Linked DNA regions of Methylovirgula sp. 4M-Z18. The protein of the gene in region 2 interacts with the protein of the main gene of each other region in a pairwise test. Links are inferred from orthologs where the notes say so. Each region holds a gene or a part of one and is shown on either strand. Other genes may lie near its edges. The genes, in order: rho and hfq.

The links.
Region 1: the proteins of hfq (region 2) and rho interact in binary tests that used the Escherichia coli proteins (3 or more experiments, as listed by UniProt). The link is inferred for Methylovirgula sp. 4M-Z18 from one-to-one orthologs.

Annotation. Positions count from the first base shown.
Region 1 is NZ_CP149574.1:4,510,739-4,517,917, forward strand. The notes cover bases 2,973-5,868. They hold rho (transcription termination factor Rho), read right to left. Parts: upstream 5,106-5,868; coding sequence 3,840-5,105; downstream 2,973-3,839. Other genes in these bases: V9T28_RS20855 (multidrug effflux MFS transporter), read right to left, coding at 2,973-3,736; hemJ (protoporphyrinogen oxidase HemJ), read right to left, coding at 5,356-5,778; hemE (uroporphyrinogen decarboxylase), read right to left, coding at 5,781-5,868. Outside these bases: V9T28_RS20845 (thioredoxin domain-containing protein), read left to right, coding at 1-2,019; V9T28_RS20850 (hypothetical protein), read left to right, coding at 2,136-2,513; more of V9T28_RS20855, read right to left, coding at 2,519-2,972; more of hemE, read right to left, coding at 5,869-6,842. UniProt on the Escherichia coli protein: Facilitates transcription termination by a mechanism that involves Rho binding to the nascent RNA, activation of Rho's RNA-dependent ATPase activity, and release of the mRNA from the DNA template.
Region 2 is NZ_CP149574.1:1,795,985-1,803,217, reverse strand. The notes cover bases 1,918-4,867. They hold hfq (RNA chaperone Hfq), read right to left. Parts: upstream 3,542-4,867; coding sequence 3,293-3,541; downstream 1,918-3,292. Other genes in these bases: ntrX (nitrogen assimilation response regulator NtrX), read right to left, coding at 4,497-4,867; V9T28_RS08270 (D-amino-acid transaminase), read right to left, coding at 3,640-4,497; hflX (GTPase HflX), read right to left, coding at 1,918-3,268. In the rest of the region: V9T28_RS08295 (peptide ABC transporter substrate-binding protein), read right to left, coding at 1-421; 6-carboxytetrahydropterin synthase QueD, read right to left, coding at 831-1,187; queE (7-carboxy-7-deazaguanine synthase), read right to left, coding at 1,184-1,816; more of hflX, read right to left, coding at 1,874-1,917; more of ntrX, read right to left, coding at 4,868-5,864; V9T28_RS08260 (sensor histidine kinase NtrY-like), read right to left, coding at 5,854-7,233. UniProt on the Escherichia coli protein: RNA chaperone that binds small regulatory RNA (sRNAs) and mRNAs to facilitate mRNA translational regulation in response to envelope stress, environmental stress and changes in metabolite concentrations.

The DNA.
Region 1 (7,179 bases), 2.7 Mb from region 2 along the record:
AGCCCCTATCTGCTGCAACACCGGGACAATCCGGTCCATTGGCAGATGTGGGGCAAGGAGGCTTTGGCCGAAGCGCAGCGATTGGGCAAGCCGATTCTCTTGTCCATCGGCTATGCCGCCTGCCATTGGTGCCATGTGATGGCGCATGAGAGTTTCGAGGATCAGGCAACCGCCGATCTGATGAACGATCTCTTCGTCAATATCAAAGTCGACCGCGAGGAGCGGCCGGACATCGACCATATCTATATGAGCGCACTGCACGCGCTCGGTCAGCATGGCGGTTGGCCGCTCACCATGTTCCTGACCCCGTCCGGCGAGCCCTTCTGGGGCGGCACTTATTTTCCGCCGCAAGCCCGATATGGCCAGCCGGCCTTCAAGACCGTTTTGCGGGAAGTACGTCGAATCTATCAATCGGATCCGGACCGGATCACGCATAATACGATGACCCTCACGGAAGCCCTCCGATCGGAAACGACGGGCCGTACGGATCTCGATCTCACCCCTGCCATGTTCGACGGATTGGCCGAACGGCTCGGCCAGGCACTTGACCCGGTCAACGGCGGTCTGTCGGGCGCACCGAAGTTTCCCAATGCACCGATCCTCGAATTCCTCTGGCGCGGCGCCGACCGGCAGGAGGATGCGCATTTGCGTGAAGCGTTGCTGCACACCTTGCGGCGGATTTGCCAGGGCGGCATTTACGATCACCTTGGTGGCGGCTTCGCCCGTTACACGGTCGACGCGCGCTGGCTGGTGCCCCATTTCGAGAAGATGCTGTACGACAATGCGCAACTGCTCGACCTACTCAATCTTGCCCATCAGGCCACGGGCGAGCCGCTGTTCCGCGCCCGGATGGAGGGCGTGGTCGATTGGCTCGTGCGGGAAATGACCGATCCGCAAACGGGTGCTTTCTTCTCCAGCCTCGATGCCGACAGCGAGGGTGTGGAAGGCAAGTTCTACGTCTGGAGTTGGACCGAGATCGCGGATGTTCTGGACGAGGAAGATGCCGCTTTTTTTGCCCGGTTCTACGATTGTCCCGAGGCCGGCAATTGGCATGACGAACACACCGGTCAAAGCACCATCATTTTGAACCGGCTCGACATGCCGCTCGGCGAGGCCGGAGAAGAAGGCCGTCTCGAGGGACTGCGGCAGAAGCTCTTGGCCCGCCGCGGCGCCCGCATTCGCCCAGGGCTGGACGACAAGATCCTGGCGGATTGGAATGGCCTGATGATTGCGGCCCTGGTCCAGGCCGGATTGAGCTTGCAGCGTCGGGACTGGATCGCCATGGCGGAGCGGGCTTTTCATGGCATCGTACAATCCCTCGCCTATCGCGGCGCCGATGGACATGAGCGCATCGGCCATTCCTTTCGCGGCGGGCAAGCGGTCCGTCCGGGATTTGCCCTTGACCATGTCCAGATGATCCGCGCGGCCCTCTGCTTGCAGCAGGCGCGGCCCGATGATCCGACCTTTCTCGCGTGGGCACTCGATTGGGCGCGCGCGCTTGAAACCTATCATCTCGATCCTGTGTCTGGCTTGCTGACGCAAGCGGCGAACGACGCGCAAGACTTGATCGTCAAACTCAGTCCGACAAGCGACGATGCTGTGCCGAACGCCCATAGTGTCTGGCTCAAGGCATTGATCGAGCTTGCGGCCTTCACGGGCGACGAGACGTGGCGCGACAAGGCCGACGCGCTTTTACACAGTGTCACAGCGGCGATTGCAAAAAATCCATTTGGGCATTGTGCTTTACTCAGCGGTTTCGATTATCGCCTGCGCGCCAAGGAAATCGTCCTCATCGGCAAGGATCTCGATGCTTTGCGCCAAGCCGCCACCGGTGCATCGCCGCTCAATCGCATCATCGTCGATTTTGGCGAGGGGACATTGCCGGATCATCACCCGACGCAGGCGCAACGTGCCTTGGCTAAGCACGGCGCCGTTTTCATTTGTTCGGCGGGCACCTGCTCTCTGCCAATCTATAGCACCGCAGATTTGCGAGCCGTTTTGTCAGGTGAACGTTCTTAGATCGCGGCAGCTTCAATAAACTAGGTTCATAATCGAATTCAGACGTCTTGCGTTCGGCAGTGCATTTTGTGCGCTAGCTGGTGCATGATGCTCGCGACCGTTCAAAGGAGGTCGTGATGCGATCCGCACTGCTCATCGTTTGGACTATGGTGCCGTTGATAGTCCTTGCCGCAATCAGCGGCGCACAGGCATTCCCCGCCAAATGTTTGCTGCAAGTCGACGGCAAAAATTACCTGAACGGGCGATGCAATGTCGATGCAGATTCCGACGGCAGTTTCAGCATCGGAACAGGGGAGTCACAAGGCCCCAATGCCGGTTCGCCCTATTTTGCCTATGTGAACGTCGTTCCAGGCAATAGCGACAACGCCGAAGCATGGTGGAACGAGACACCCCGCTCCACACATGCAAACAGTTCGCTCGGGACAGTAACGCGCAGCAATGATAACGCATGTTGGATCAACGCCCGCGCGAAAATATGCTGGTCGAAATTTTAATCGATCTATTCGGCGGACGATTCGATCGCCGCCATAGTATGTGGTGGCCGGCGGCTTGCGAGGGTGATCTGCGCGAGGATGAAGGACACGAGTGCACAGACGGCAATCGCGAGAATCATCACCTGTAACGTGCCGCCGAGCGCACTGGTCACGGCCATCACCGCGGCGCCGGTCAAAAATTGCAACGTGCCCATCAGCGCCGAGGCCGTGCCGGCGATCTTGCCATGATCTTCCAACGCCAGCACCACGGAATTTGGAATGACCAGGCCGAGAAAAGCATAGCCGATGAACAACAGCACCATCGGCACGAGAATATGATTGACGCCGGCAAGCACAAGGCCCGCCAAAAGCAGCATCGGCACCACATAGCCGAAGGTCGCAAAACGAACGACGTTCCGAAGACCGAAGCGCGCGGCGAGCATGCCGTTGCTCTGCGCAGCCGCGAAGAACGCTGCCGCATTCAGCGAGAAGCATAGGCTATATTGGGTTGGCGTGAGGCCGTAATGTTCAATCAGCACGAAGGCCGAATTGGCGAGATAGGCAAAAAAGCTGCTGATGCCGAACGCGGCGATGAACGTGATTCCCAGGAACGGCAGATCGGTCATCAATGTGCGATAGCCGGCAAAAGCCGATTTGAAATCGCTTTCGGTTCGGGCGGATGGTGGACGGGTCTCAGGCAGGAAAATCGCGATCAGAACGATGCCGCCAAGCGCCGCAACGATCACCATCCAGAAGATCATGCGCCAGGTTGCCCAGGCAATGATGAAACTGCCCGTGAGCGGGGCGAGCAGCGGCGACACGCTGAAAACCAGCATCAGCAACGACATGAGCCGCACCGCCTCGGGGCCGGTATGGAGATCTCGGACCACGGCCCGAGGGACGACCATGCCGGCGCACGCGCCGATCCCCTGCAAAAAGCGGAAGCCCATCAGGACATGAATGTCCTTCGCGAGCGCACAGCCGAGGCTGCCGACCATGAAAATGCCGAGGCCAAAATAGAGCGGCATACGCCGACCCAGCATGTCGGACAAAGGGCCATAGATCAGCTGGCACACGCCGATCGCGATGAAAAACGCCATCAGGCTCATTTGCACGGTGCCGGTATCGGCGCCGAGCGTCGCCTTGATCGCCGGCAAGGCGGGCAAATACATGTCGATGGCAAATGGGCCGATGGCGCTCAGCAAGCCAAGCACCACGGCGTAGCCGACAAATTTGGGTTTCATGACGGAAGAATCGCTTTTCCAGAGATCAAAAATCGAACTGGTCCAGCTAAGCTAGGGCGCGCGACCAGATCTGGCAACAGCCGCGCCCCAGTTGGAACGCGCGTCAGGTATTCATCTTCTCGAAGAAATCCGCATTGACCTTGGTCTCGCGCAACTTGCCCAAGAGGAATTCGATGGCATCCACCGTCCCCATCGGGTTGAGAATGCGGCGCAGCACATACATTTTCTTGAGCACGTCCGGCGGCACCAGCAGTTCCTCTTTGCGCGTGCCGGAGCGGGTGATGTCGATTGCCGGAAAGACGCGCTTGTCGGACACTTTGCGGTCGAGGATGATTTCCGAATTGCCCGTGCCCTTGAATTCTTCGAAGATCACTTCGTCCATGCGCGATCCGGTATCGATCAGGGCGGTGGCGATGATGGTGAGCGAGCCGCCTTCTTCGATATTGCGCGCCGCACCGAAGAAGCGCTTCGGCCGCTGCAGCGCGTTCGCGTCGACACCGCCGGTCAGCACCTTACCTGACGACGGCACGACGGTGTTATAGGCGCGGCCGAGACGGGTGATCGAATCGAGCAGAATGACCACATCGCGGCCATGCTCGACCAGACGCTTGGCCTTCTCGATCACCATTTCCGCCACTTGTACGTGCCGCTGCGCCGGCTCGTCGAAGGTCGAAGACACGACCTCGCCTTTGACCGACCGCTGCATGTCAGTGACTTCTTCCGGCCGTTCGTCGATCAAAAGCACGATCAGATAAACATTGGGATGGTTGGCGGTGATCGATTGCGCGATATTCTGCAGCAGCACCGTCTTACCGGTGCGCGGCGGCGCGACGATAAGTGCGCGCTGGCCCATACCGATCGGCGAGACAATATCGATGACGCGGGCAGAATAATCCTTGCGGGTCGGATCCTCGATCTCGAGCCGCAACCGCCGGTTCGGATAAAGTGGCGTCAGATTGTCGAAATGCACCTTGTGCCGAATTTTTTCCGGATCTTCGAAATTGATCGTCGTGACTTTGAGCAGCGCGAAATAGCGCTCGCCTTCCTTAGGGCTGCGAATCATCCCCTCGACCGTATCGCCCGTGCGCAGGCCGAAACGGCGGATCTGTGACGGCGACACATAGATATCGTCCGGACCGGGCAGGTAATTGGCGTCCGGCGAGCGCAAGAAGCCGAAACCGTCCTGCAGCACTTCGACGACCCCTTCGCCGATAATCTCGATCTCTCGGCTGGCCAGTTGCTTCAAGATGGCAAACATCAATTCTTGTTTGCGCATGATCGAGGCGTTTTCGACCTCATGTTCTTCGGCAAAGGAGAGCAATTCAGTCGGGGATTTGGCTTTTAATTCTTGAAGTTTAATTTCCCGCATTGTGGGGGGTTATCCTGGAAAAGAGCCACGTTCTCCGTGGCCCATAAGGGGGAGAAAGCAGCTCATTCAAGCGCAAACAGACGTTGCGCTCCGATGTTTCAGCGCGGAATTTTGCGCCACGCAAAAGTTAAGAAACATCCAACTGCATAGGGAGGGAATTCATCATTTATGCTGATTCCAGATCTTTGGCAAGAGAGCCCAAATCTTTTTGAACCTAGGCGAACAAGATAGGGCTTGAACGCCGTTCAAGTCAGAACGGTCGTACGATCACCATAATGACAATGCCGATCAGCAGGACCGTCGGGATTTCGTTCAAAATCCTGTAATATTTTGAAGATTTTACGTTCCGATCCTCGGCGAAGGCACGCACTTTGCCGACCAGAATGCCGTGCACCGCCGAAAGAAGAAGAACCAACGCAAATTTGGCGTGAAACCAGCCCTGTTTATAGGCTTCGCTTTCATAAGCGAGCCACAGCCCGGTCAGCCATGCCACCACCATGGCGGGATTGATGATCGCCTTCAGCAACCGGCGTTCCATCACCTTGAACGTCTCCGATTGCGGCGAGCCGACCGGCGTCTCGGCGTGATAGACGAACAGGCGCGGCAGATAGAGCATTCCCGCCATCCAGGCGAAATCCGCAATCACATGCAGCGCCTTGATCCATAAATACATGATCATATCTCCGAAAAGGTCCGAATGCGCTTCAGCATTTGCTCGACATGGGCGATCGGCGTCTCGGGCAGAATGCCGTGGCCGAGATTGAAGACATGGCCGCCTTTGGCGAAAGCCTTCAAAATGCCGTCCACCGCGTGATCTAGCGCCTTGCCCCCTGCAAGCAACGCGAGCGGATCGAGATTGCCTTGCACCGGCACGAGGCTCTGTACCTCCCGCTGGGCGAAAACAGGGTCGACTGCCGTATCGAGACCGATCATATCGGCTCCCGACAGCCGCGCGACCCGGACGAGATGCGATGCGGCGCCGCGCGGAAACGCGATGATCTTCGCTTGCCGATGCTTACTCCTGACCCCGCCGATGATCTTTTGCAGGGGGATGAGGCACCATTTATCGAACTCGCCCGCAGGCAAGACGCCTGCCCAGGAATCGAAGATCTGTACCGCATCCACGCCGGCGGCGATCTGCTCGTTCAGATAGGCAATGGAGGCGTCGATGAGCTTGTCGATCAGCCGTTCCATCAGGTCCGGAAAGCGATAGGCGAAGAGCCGGGCCGGTGCCTGATCGGGCGTGCCGCGACCGGCAATCATGTAACTTGCAACGGTCCAGGGCGCGCCACAGAAGCCCAGAAAAGCCACATCCGCTGGCAGCTCGGGTCGCACCCGCTGGATGGTCTCGAAAACCGGCGCAAGGCGCTTCAAATCGATCCTATCGTGTAACCGCGCAAGGTCCGCTGCGGTTTCGATCGGCTTCAGTCTCGGCCCCTCGCCGACCTCGAACGAGACCTCTTGTCCCAGCGCATCGGGAATGACGAGAATATCGCTGAAGAGGATCGCCCCGTCGAAGCCAAAACGGCGGATGGGCTGCAAGGTCGCCTCGCTGGCAAGCTTGGGCGAATAGCAAAAATCGAGAAAGCTTTTGGCGCTTCCTCTTATGTCGCGATATTCGGGCAGATACCGCCCCGCCTGCCGCATCAGCCAGACCGGACGCTGGGCAATGTGTTCGCCTTGCAAGACGCGAAGCAGCGGCTTGGCTTGAGAGGAAGCACGGACGTTCAAGGTCATATCTAAATATCTTTTTAAATCTTTGACTCTGTGTCTGCTGTGCTTAGAGCTTGGATTGTCATTATCCGCAAGCCCGCACATTCCATCCCCGCGTTAATCGTAAATTTACCGCTTCGCGCGGCGGCTTGCGCACGCTTACGCCCATTAATAATTCGTTAAGGTTTTCAAACGGTAACCTAGGTCTATGTTAAGGTATTGTTAAGATTTTCTCCCCGTTATCCCCGTTTCTCAGAGAAGGAGTATCTTATTTCATTCACCTCATCTTTACTGTTGATGGGTCGTCGCGAAATCGTCATCCTGTCCCCAGTCCGCCTGTTTGCGGCCGACCTGTCCCGCG
Region 2 (7,233 bases):
TGTTGATCGCTTCGGCATTCTTGATCGGATAAAGGATATTGGCGTAGCCCGACGCCTCTTTGGGATCGACGACGCGGCCCAGCGTGAACGCGAAATCCTCAGCCGTCACCGGCTCGCCGTTCGACCATTTGGCATTGTCGCGGATCTTGAACGTATAGACCGTGGCGTCCGGCGAGATGGTCCAGCTTTCGGCAGCTCCCGGGATGACCTTGCCGTAAGCATCGTAGACGGTCAGGCCTTCGTCGAGATCGGCAAGAACGAAGCGCTCGACATTGATCGACGTATGCGCAGGATCGAGCGTTTGGGGCTCTCCGCCATTCCCTTTATAAAGCACGGTCTCTGCCGCGGCAGGCAGCGCCAAGGCGCCCCATACGGTCGACGCCAGCAAAACGGCGCGGAGTTGGCTCCTGAAAGCACGCATGTCGATCTCCCTTCCCGATTGGATCACAAGCATTTCAAAAAAGTACACAAGCAAACTATCGCTATCATATCGTGTTTATGATGCAAATCTCCGACACTTCCGCAGTAACGCCCATGCCCTCGGCAACACGCCCGAAAGCAAAAAACGGGCGGGCACACGTTACGATCGGCGGCTTGGGCTTTTCATTTCGAAAAGGATGTATTCGCTCTCCTTTCCAAATATAATCACTTTCGCTTCAGTACGGATTCTAAAATTTTTGCAGTGGATAACGATACGATGACCGTCTCCGGCAACGGAGCGTGCCGTTACGATCGTGGTGGTACGCCGCTTGAGGCAATTCACGTGCCGGAAACAGTCGCCAGTCTGTGCGTCGGCGGCCGCAAGCGCAACCGCTTCCCAGCAAATTTCGTCACACGCCCTGATATTCCGCCCAGCTATGCGGCGTCTCATAGACCGTGATTTTCTGCAGCAACGGCAGCAACGGCTTGGTCCTCTCCCAAATCCACACGGCAATATTCTCGGCGGTGGGATTTTCCAAGCCCGCGATGTCATTCAGGCAATAATGATCAAGCCGCCGCAGGAGCGGATCGAAGGCCGCCTCGACCTCAAAGAAATCGACGACGAAACCGGTTTCCGGATCGACCGGCCCCTCGAGGCACACCTCGACGCGGTAGGAATGGCCGTGCATGCGGTAACAGCGGTGGGTCTGGGGCACTTTCGGCAACTGATGCGCCGCCTCGAAAGTGAAGCCTTGCGTGATCTTCATCGGATTCCGATCCTCTTATGGGTCTGGACGCTGAGCCGCCATTGCGGATGGGCAAGGCAATAGGCGATGGCTTTGGCCGTGTTCTCTTCGACATCGGGGCCATCCATCGGCTGCAGCGAGAAACGTTGGAACGCCAGATCCTCGAACCGTTCGGGCATGGCCTCCGGTTGCGGATAGACGAGTTTCAATTCGTGGCCGCTGCGGATCTTCAGCGGATCGGCGGCTTTCGGGCTGACACAGAGCCAGTCGAGGCCGCGCGGCGGCTCGACTGTACCGTTCGTTTCAACAGCGATTTCAAAGCCCTTGCGGTGCAGTGCGTCGATCAAAGCGGCATCCACCTGCAACAAAGGTTCGCCACCGGTCAGCACGCAAAACCTCTCGGCGCGCCCTGCCGTCCATTCCTCGGCGATAGCGGCGGCCAAGGCCTCGGCATCAGCGTAGCGCGCACCTTTGGTGCCATCCATGCCGACGAAATCCGTGTCGCAGAACGTGCATTGGGCGCTGGCGCGGTCCTCCTCGCGGCCGGACCACAGGTTGCAGCCGGCAAAGCGGCAGAACACCGCCGGGCGCCCGACATGGGCGCCCTCGCCCTGCAAGGTCAGGAATATTTCTTTTACCGCATAGCTCATGGCGTGTCTTGCACCTGCATCTATCTGCCGGAGTAATTGGAGGACGGGCGAGGCGCGTCAAGCGTGCACTTCGGCCCCGGGAAAGCGACCTTTTACGTGGTCGAGCCGCTCCGGCGCAATGCGAATCGTTAAATTGATGGCGCCATCCTCGCCGGTCCGGCGTGCCATGATCTCGCCGTTCTCATACAGCCAGTGCAGACCTGCGCCGTCCGTCGGCGCAAGGATCAGGTCGAGCACGACGCGGCCGATCGCAAGGCGATCCTCGATCGCGGCCAACAGCGCATCCGTGCCCTCGCCGGTCAGGGCCGAAACCGCCACCGGACGGCTGCCCGCCGGGCGGCGCTGCGCGGTGTTGAGCAGAGCCTGGCGCGGTTCGGGCTCCAACAGATCGAGCTTGTTCCACACTTCGATCAACCGGCGATTGTCGTGCGGATCGACCCCAAGGCTGGTGAGGATCGCCTCGACATCGGCCCCCTGCGCCTCGGCATCCTCATGCGCAATGTCGCGCACATGCAGAATGACATCGGCCGCAATCACCTCCTCCAGCGTCGCGCGGAAGGCGGACACGAGCATTGTCGGCAGATCGGAAATGAAACCCACCGTGTCGGACAGGATCACCTTGCCGCCGTGCGGCAATTGCAGCGCCCGCAAGGTCGGATCAAGGGTCGCAAACAGCATGTCCTGCGCCAGGACCTCGGCCTTGGTCAGGCGGTTGAACAGGGTTGATTTCCCGGCATTGGTGTAGCCGACCAACGCCACGATCGGATAAGGCACATCCTTGCGCGACTTACGGTGCAGGCCGCGGGTTTTCTTCACCTGCTCCAATTCGCGCTCGATGCGGACCATGCGCTCTTGAATGAGCCGCCGGTCGGTCTCGATCTGGGTTTCACCCGGACCGCCGAGGAAGCCGAAACCGCCGCGCTGACGTTCCAAGTGGGTCCAAGACCGCACCAGTCGCGATTTTTGATAGGTAAGATGCGCAAGCTCGACCTGGAGCGCGCCCTCACGCGTGCGCGCCCGGCGGCCGAAGATCTCGAGAATGAGACCCGTCCGGTCGATCACCTTGGCGCCGAAGGCCTTTTCCAGATTGCGCTGCTGCACCGGGGACAGACCGCAGTCCATCATCACCAGACCGACATCCTCGTCCTTAACGCGAGACGCGACCTCATCGACCTTGCCTTTGCCGAGGTAGGTGGCGGGACGCAGTTCAGCGAGCATGGCGAGATTCGCGCCAACGACATTGAGGTCGATCGCGGCCGCCAGGCCCACTGCCTCGTCGAGCCGCGCTTCCGGCGACCGGCCGGCGGCCGGTGGTTGTCCGTTTCCCACTCTGCGCTTGCGCTCGTCGAGATAAGGTCCGACGACAAGCGCCCGGGTGTGCTGCGCGACAAGCCCCTCAGCATCGGCCAGAGGAGTCCAGCCAGCGCCGCTTTGAGGTATCATATCGCTCAATCTATTTCCTCAAATGGCCACCGCTCAGCCGGCGTCGCCGTCATCCGACTCGAACAGCCGGATCGGCTGACCGGGCATGATGGTGGAAATGGCATGTTTATAAACAAGCTGCGAATGCCCGTCGCGCCGGAGCAGGACGCAGAAATTATCAAACCATGTTACAACCCCCTGCAATTTCACGCCGTTGACGAGAAAAATCGTGAGTATGATTTTCTCTTTCCGCACGTAATTGAGGAAAGCATCTTGAAGATTTTGCGCTTTTTCAGCAGCCATCACCAGTTTCCGTATATTTCAGGTATATTAGAGTCAGCCTATCGAAAGCAGGACTATATAAAACATTTGCGGCCCCGCCAACGAATTTACCGCTTATTTCAGGAGATTTCGGCGATCTCGTGAAAGGTTGCGCGCAGTTTCGTTGCCAGCGACCCGGGATGACCGTTGCCGATCGGCACGCCATCGACCGAAACCACGGGCAACACGATCGACGTCGCCGAGGTGATGAAGGCCTCGCGCGCGGTCTTCGCCTCGTCGGGCGTGAACGGCCGCTCGATCAGTTTCAGGCCCTCCCGCTTCAAAAGATCGATCAGAGTCGTGCGGGTAATGCCCTTCAAAATGGCATTGTCGGCATGGCGGGTGACGAAATGGCCATCGCCGGTGACAATCCAGGCATTTGTGGAAGCGCCCTCGGTCACGTAACCCTCAGCATCGACGAACCAGGCTTCATAGGCGCCCTGATCGCGCGCCGCCTGCCGGGCCAGGACATTGGCGAGCAGGCCGACCGTCTTGATATCCGGCCGCGCCCAGCGGGTTTCCGGAACAGTGACCACGGCGACGCCTTTTTCCGCATTGGATTCAGCCTTTTGCACGTGCGAACTCTTGGCGGTGACGACCAAGGCCGGACGGATCGGCTTTGCCGGAAAAGCATGGTCGCGTGGCGCGACGCCACGCGTCACTTGCATGTAAACAAGCCCGTGTTCCACCCGATTGCGCGCGACCACTTCGCGCAACACCACTTTCAACGCCGCGTCGCTCAACGGCTTGGCGATGCGCAATTCGTTCAAGGAGCGCTCAAGCCGCGCCAGGTGGCGGGTCGCATCGACGAGCTTGCCGTCGCGCACCTCACACACTTCATACACCCCATCAGCGAACTGGTAGCCACGGTCCTCGATATGCACGCCGGCGCTGGCATGCGGCAAATAACGTCCATTCACATAGGCAATACGGCTCATTAGTCCACACCCAAAGATTTCAGTTTCCGATGCAGGGCCGAGCGCTCCATGCCGATGAATTCGGCCGTGCGCGAAATATTGCCGCTGAAACGGTTGATTTGCGCGATGAGATATTCACGCTCGAAGACTTCCCGCGCTTCGCGCAAGGGCAGGCTCATCAGCTTCTCGCCGCCCGCCCCCGTCGGCGTGTTCGGCACCAGGGCACCAATTTCGGCCGGGAGCATTTCGGCAGTGATCTCAACCGTTGGATCGCCCGTCGCCAGGATCAGCAGCCGCTCCACATTGTTACGCAATTGCCGGATATTGCCCGGCCAGTCATGGGATTGCAGCACCGCCATCGCGTCCTCGGCGATCACCCGCCGCGCCATGCCGGAGGTCAGGGCAAATTGCTCCATGAAAAAGTCGATCAGCACCGGCACGTCCTCGCGCCGCTCCGCCAGCGAGGGCACGCGGATCGGCACCACCGACAGCCGATGGAACAGGTCCTCGCGGAACGTGCCTTCGGTGATCATTTCGGCAAGATCGCGGCTTGAGGACGAGATGATCCGCACATCGACATGCACGCGGGTCGCACCGCCCACGCGCTGGAAATTCTGATCGACCAGAACGCGCAGGATCTTGCCCTGCGTTTCCTTCGGCATGTCGGCGACTTCGTCGAGATAGAGCGTGCCGCCATGCGCCTCTTCCAAAGCGCCGACCTTGCGCATCCGGCCGTCGCCCCCCTCGATGCCGAACAACTCCTGCTCCATCGTGTCGGGCGCAATCGTCGACGCGTTAATGGCGATGAACGGTGCATTGGCGCGCGCGGACGCATCATGGATAGTGCGGGCGGCAAGTTCCTTGCCGACGCCCGAGGCGCCGGCGATCAGGATGCGGGAATTCGCCGGCGCCACGCGCTCGATGATCTGCCGCAGCTGATTGACCGCAGTTGACTTGCCAACGATCTTGTTCACGGCGCCGGTGCGGGTGCGCAATTCGGTGACTTCGCGTTTCAGGCGCGAAGTCTCGAGAGCGCGCTCCGCCACCAGCACCAACCGATCGGCTTTGAACGGCTTTTCGATGAAGTCGTAGGCGCCGAGCTTGATGGCCGAAACTGCCGTTTCGATGTTGCCGTGCCCCGAAATCATCACGACCGGCAAATTCGGATGCTGCGCTGCAATGATCTCGAGCAATTGCAAGCCATCCAGCTTCGAGCCCTGCATCCAAATATCGAGGAACAGCAGATGCGGCCGTCGCGCCTCAATTGCCGCGAGCGCTTCGTCGGAATTGCGGGCCACCCGCGTTGCGTGCCCCTCGTCCGACAAAATACCGGACACGATGTCGCGAATGTCGTCCTCGTCATCAACAATTAAAATATCATTTGCCATGGTCGATCATCGCATTCTTGAGCGGGTTGGAGGAAGGCGGCGGGTTGTCAGCGCCGCCGGCAAGCTGCGCCGGAAAAAACAGACGGACGCAGGCCCCGCCTCCCGGTGCAAGATCGGGCGGCGCATCGAGCAATTCGATCCCGCCCCCGTGATCTTCGAGAATCTTGGCGACGATCGGCAGCCCAAGCCCCGTCCCCTCCGTTCGCGTCGTCATGTACGGCTCGAGCAAACGCTGGCGGTTTTCCTTCGGGAATCCGACGCCATTGTCGATCACATCGATCTGCACCATGCCCTCGTCACTAACATGCAGCTTGACCCAAACATGGCCCGGCGGGCGCGACGGATTGACCGCCTCGGCCGACACGATGCCCTCGGCCGCATTCTTGACGATATTGGTCAGCGCCTGGGTCAACAGCCGCCGGTCGAAACGCGCGGTCAACGGCTGATCCGGCAGCGTGTCGGTGAAGGTCACGGCGCCATGGGCGAGCCGGCGCTCGAACAAGACCTGCCGCACACATTGCACGAGATCGTCCTGTTCGGGCCGGGCGCGCGGCATACGCGCGAAGGACGAAAATTCGTCGACCATGCGCTTGATGTCGTCCACCTGGCGTACAATCGTCTCGACACATTGGTCGAAAATCGCTTTGTCCTCGACAATCACGCGGCCGTACTTGCGGCGCAGCCGCTCGGCCGAAAGAGCGATAGGGGTCAGCGGATTCTTGATTTCATGGGCGATGCGACGGGCAACGTCGGCCCAGGCAGAGGTCCGCTGGGCCGTGACGAGTTCGGTCATATCGTCCATCGTCACGACGAGCGAGCGATCGTTATTGGCGTTCTGGGTAGCCGCCACGCGCACGTTGTAGATGCGCTCGCGCCCCTGGCGCTGCAGCGTGAGCTGCCCCTGATACAGGCGCTGACGCGCGGCCAGCGCTTCCTGGATCTTGGGCGCGAGTTCCGGCAGACAATCCGCGATCTGTGTTCCAAGAATGCTGGCAACGCCCAGGTCCTGCCCCTGACTGATCAGTTTTTCGGCGGAGGGATTGTAGGCCGTGATGACCCCGTCTTGATTCAGGCCGACCACGGCCGCCGGCACACCCGCCAGCACCGCTTCGGTAAACAGGCGCCGCTCGTCGATGAGCCGGTTGGCCGAAACGAGGCCATTGTGCTGGCGCCGCAACTCGGAGGTCATTTTGTTGAAGGTCTGCCCGAGATGGGCCAGATCGCCCTCGGACTTGCGGATCGGCACCTGCACATAAAGATTGCCTTCCGAGACCTGATCGGCCGCATGAATGAGCCGCCGGATGGGCGTGACCAATCGGGTGGCGAAGGACAGGCCGAGCCACATGGCGGACAACAACAGGATCAGCGC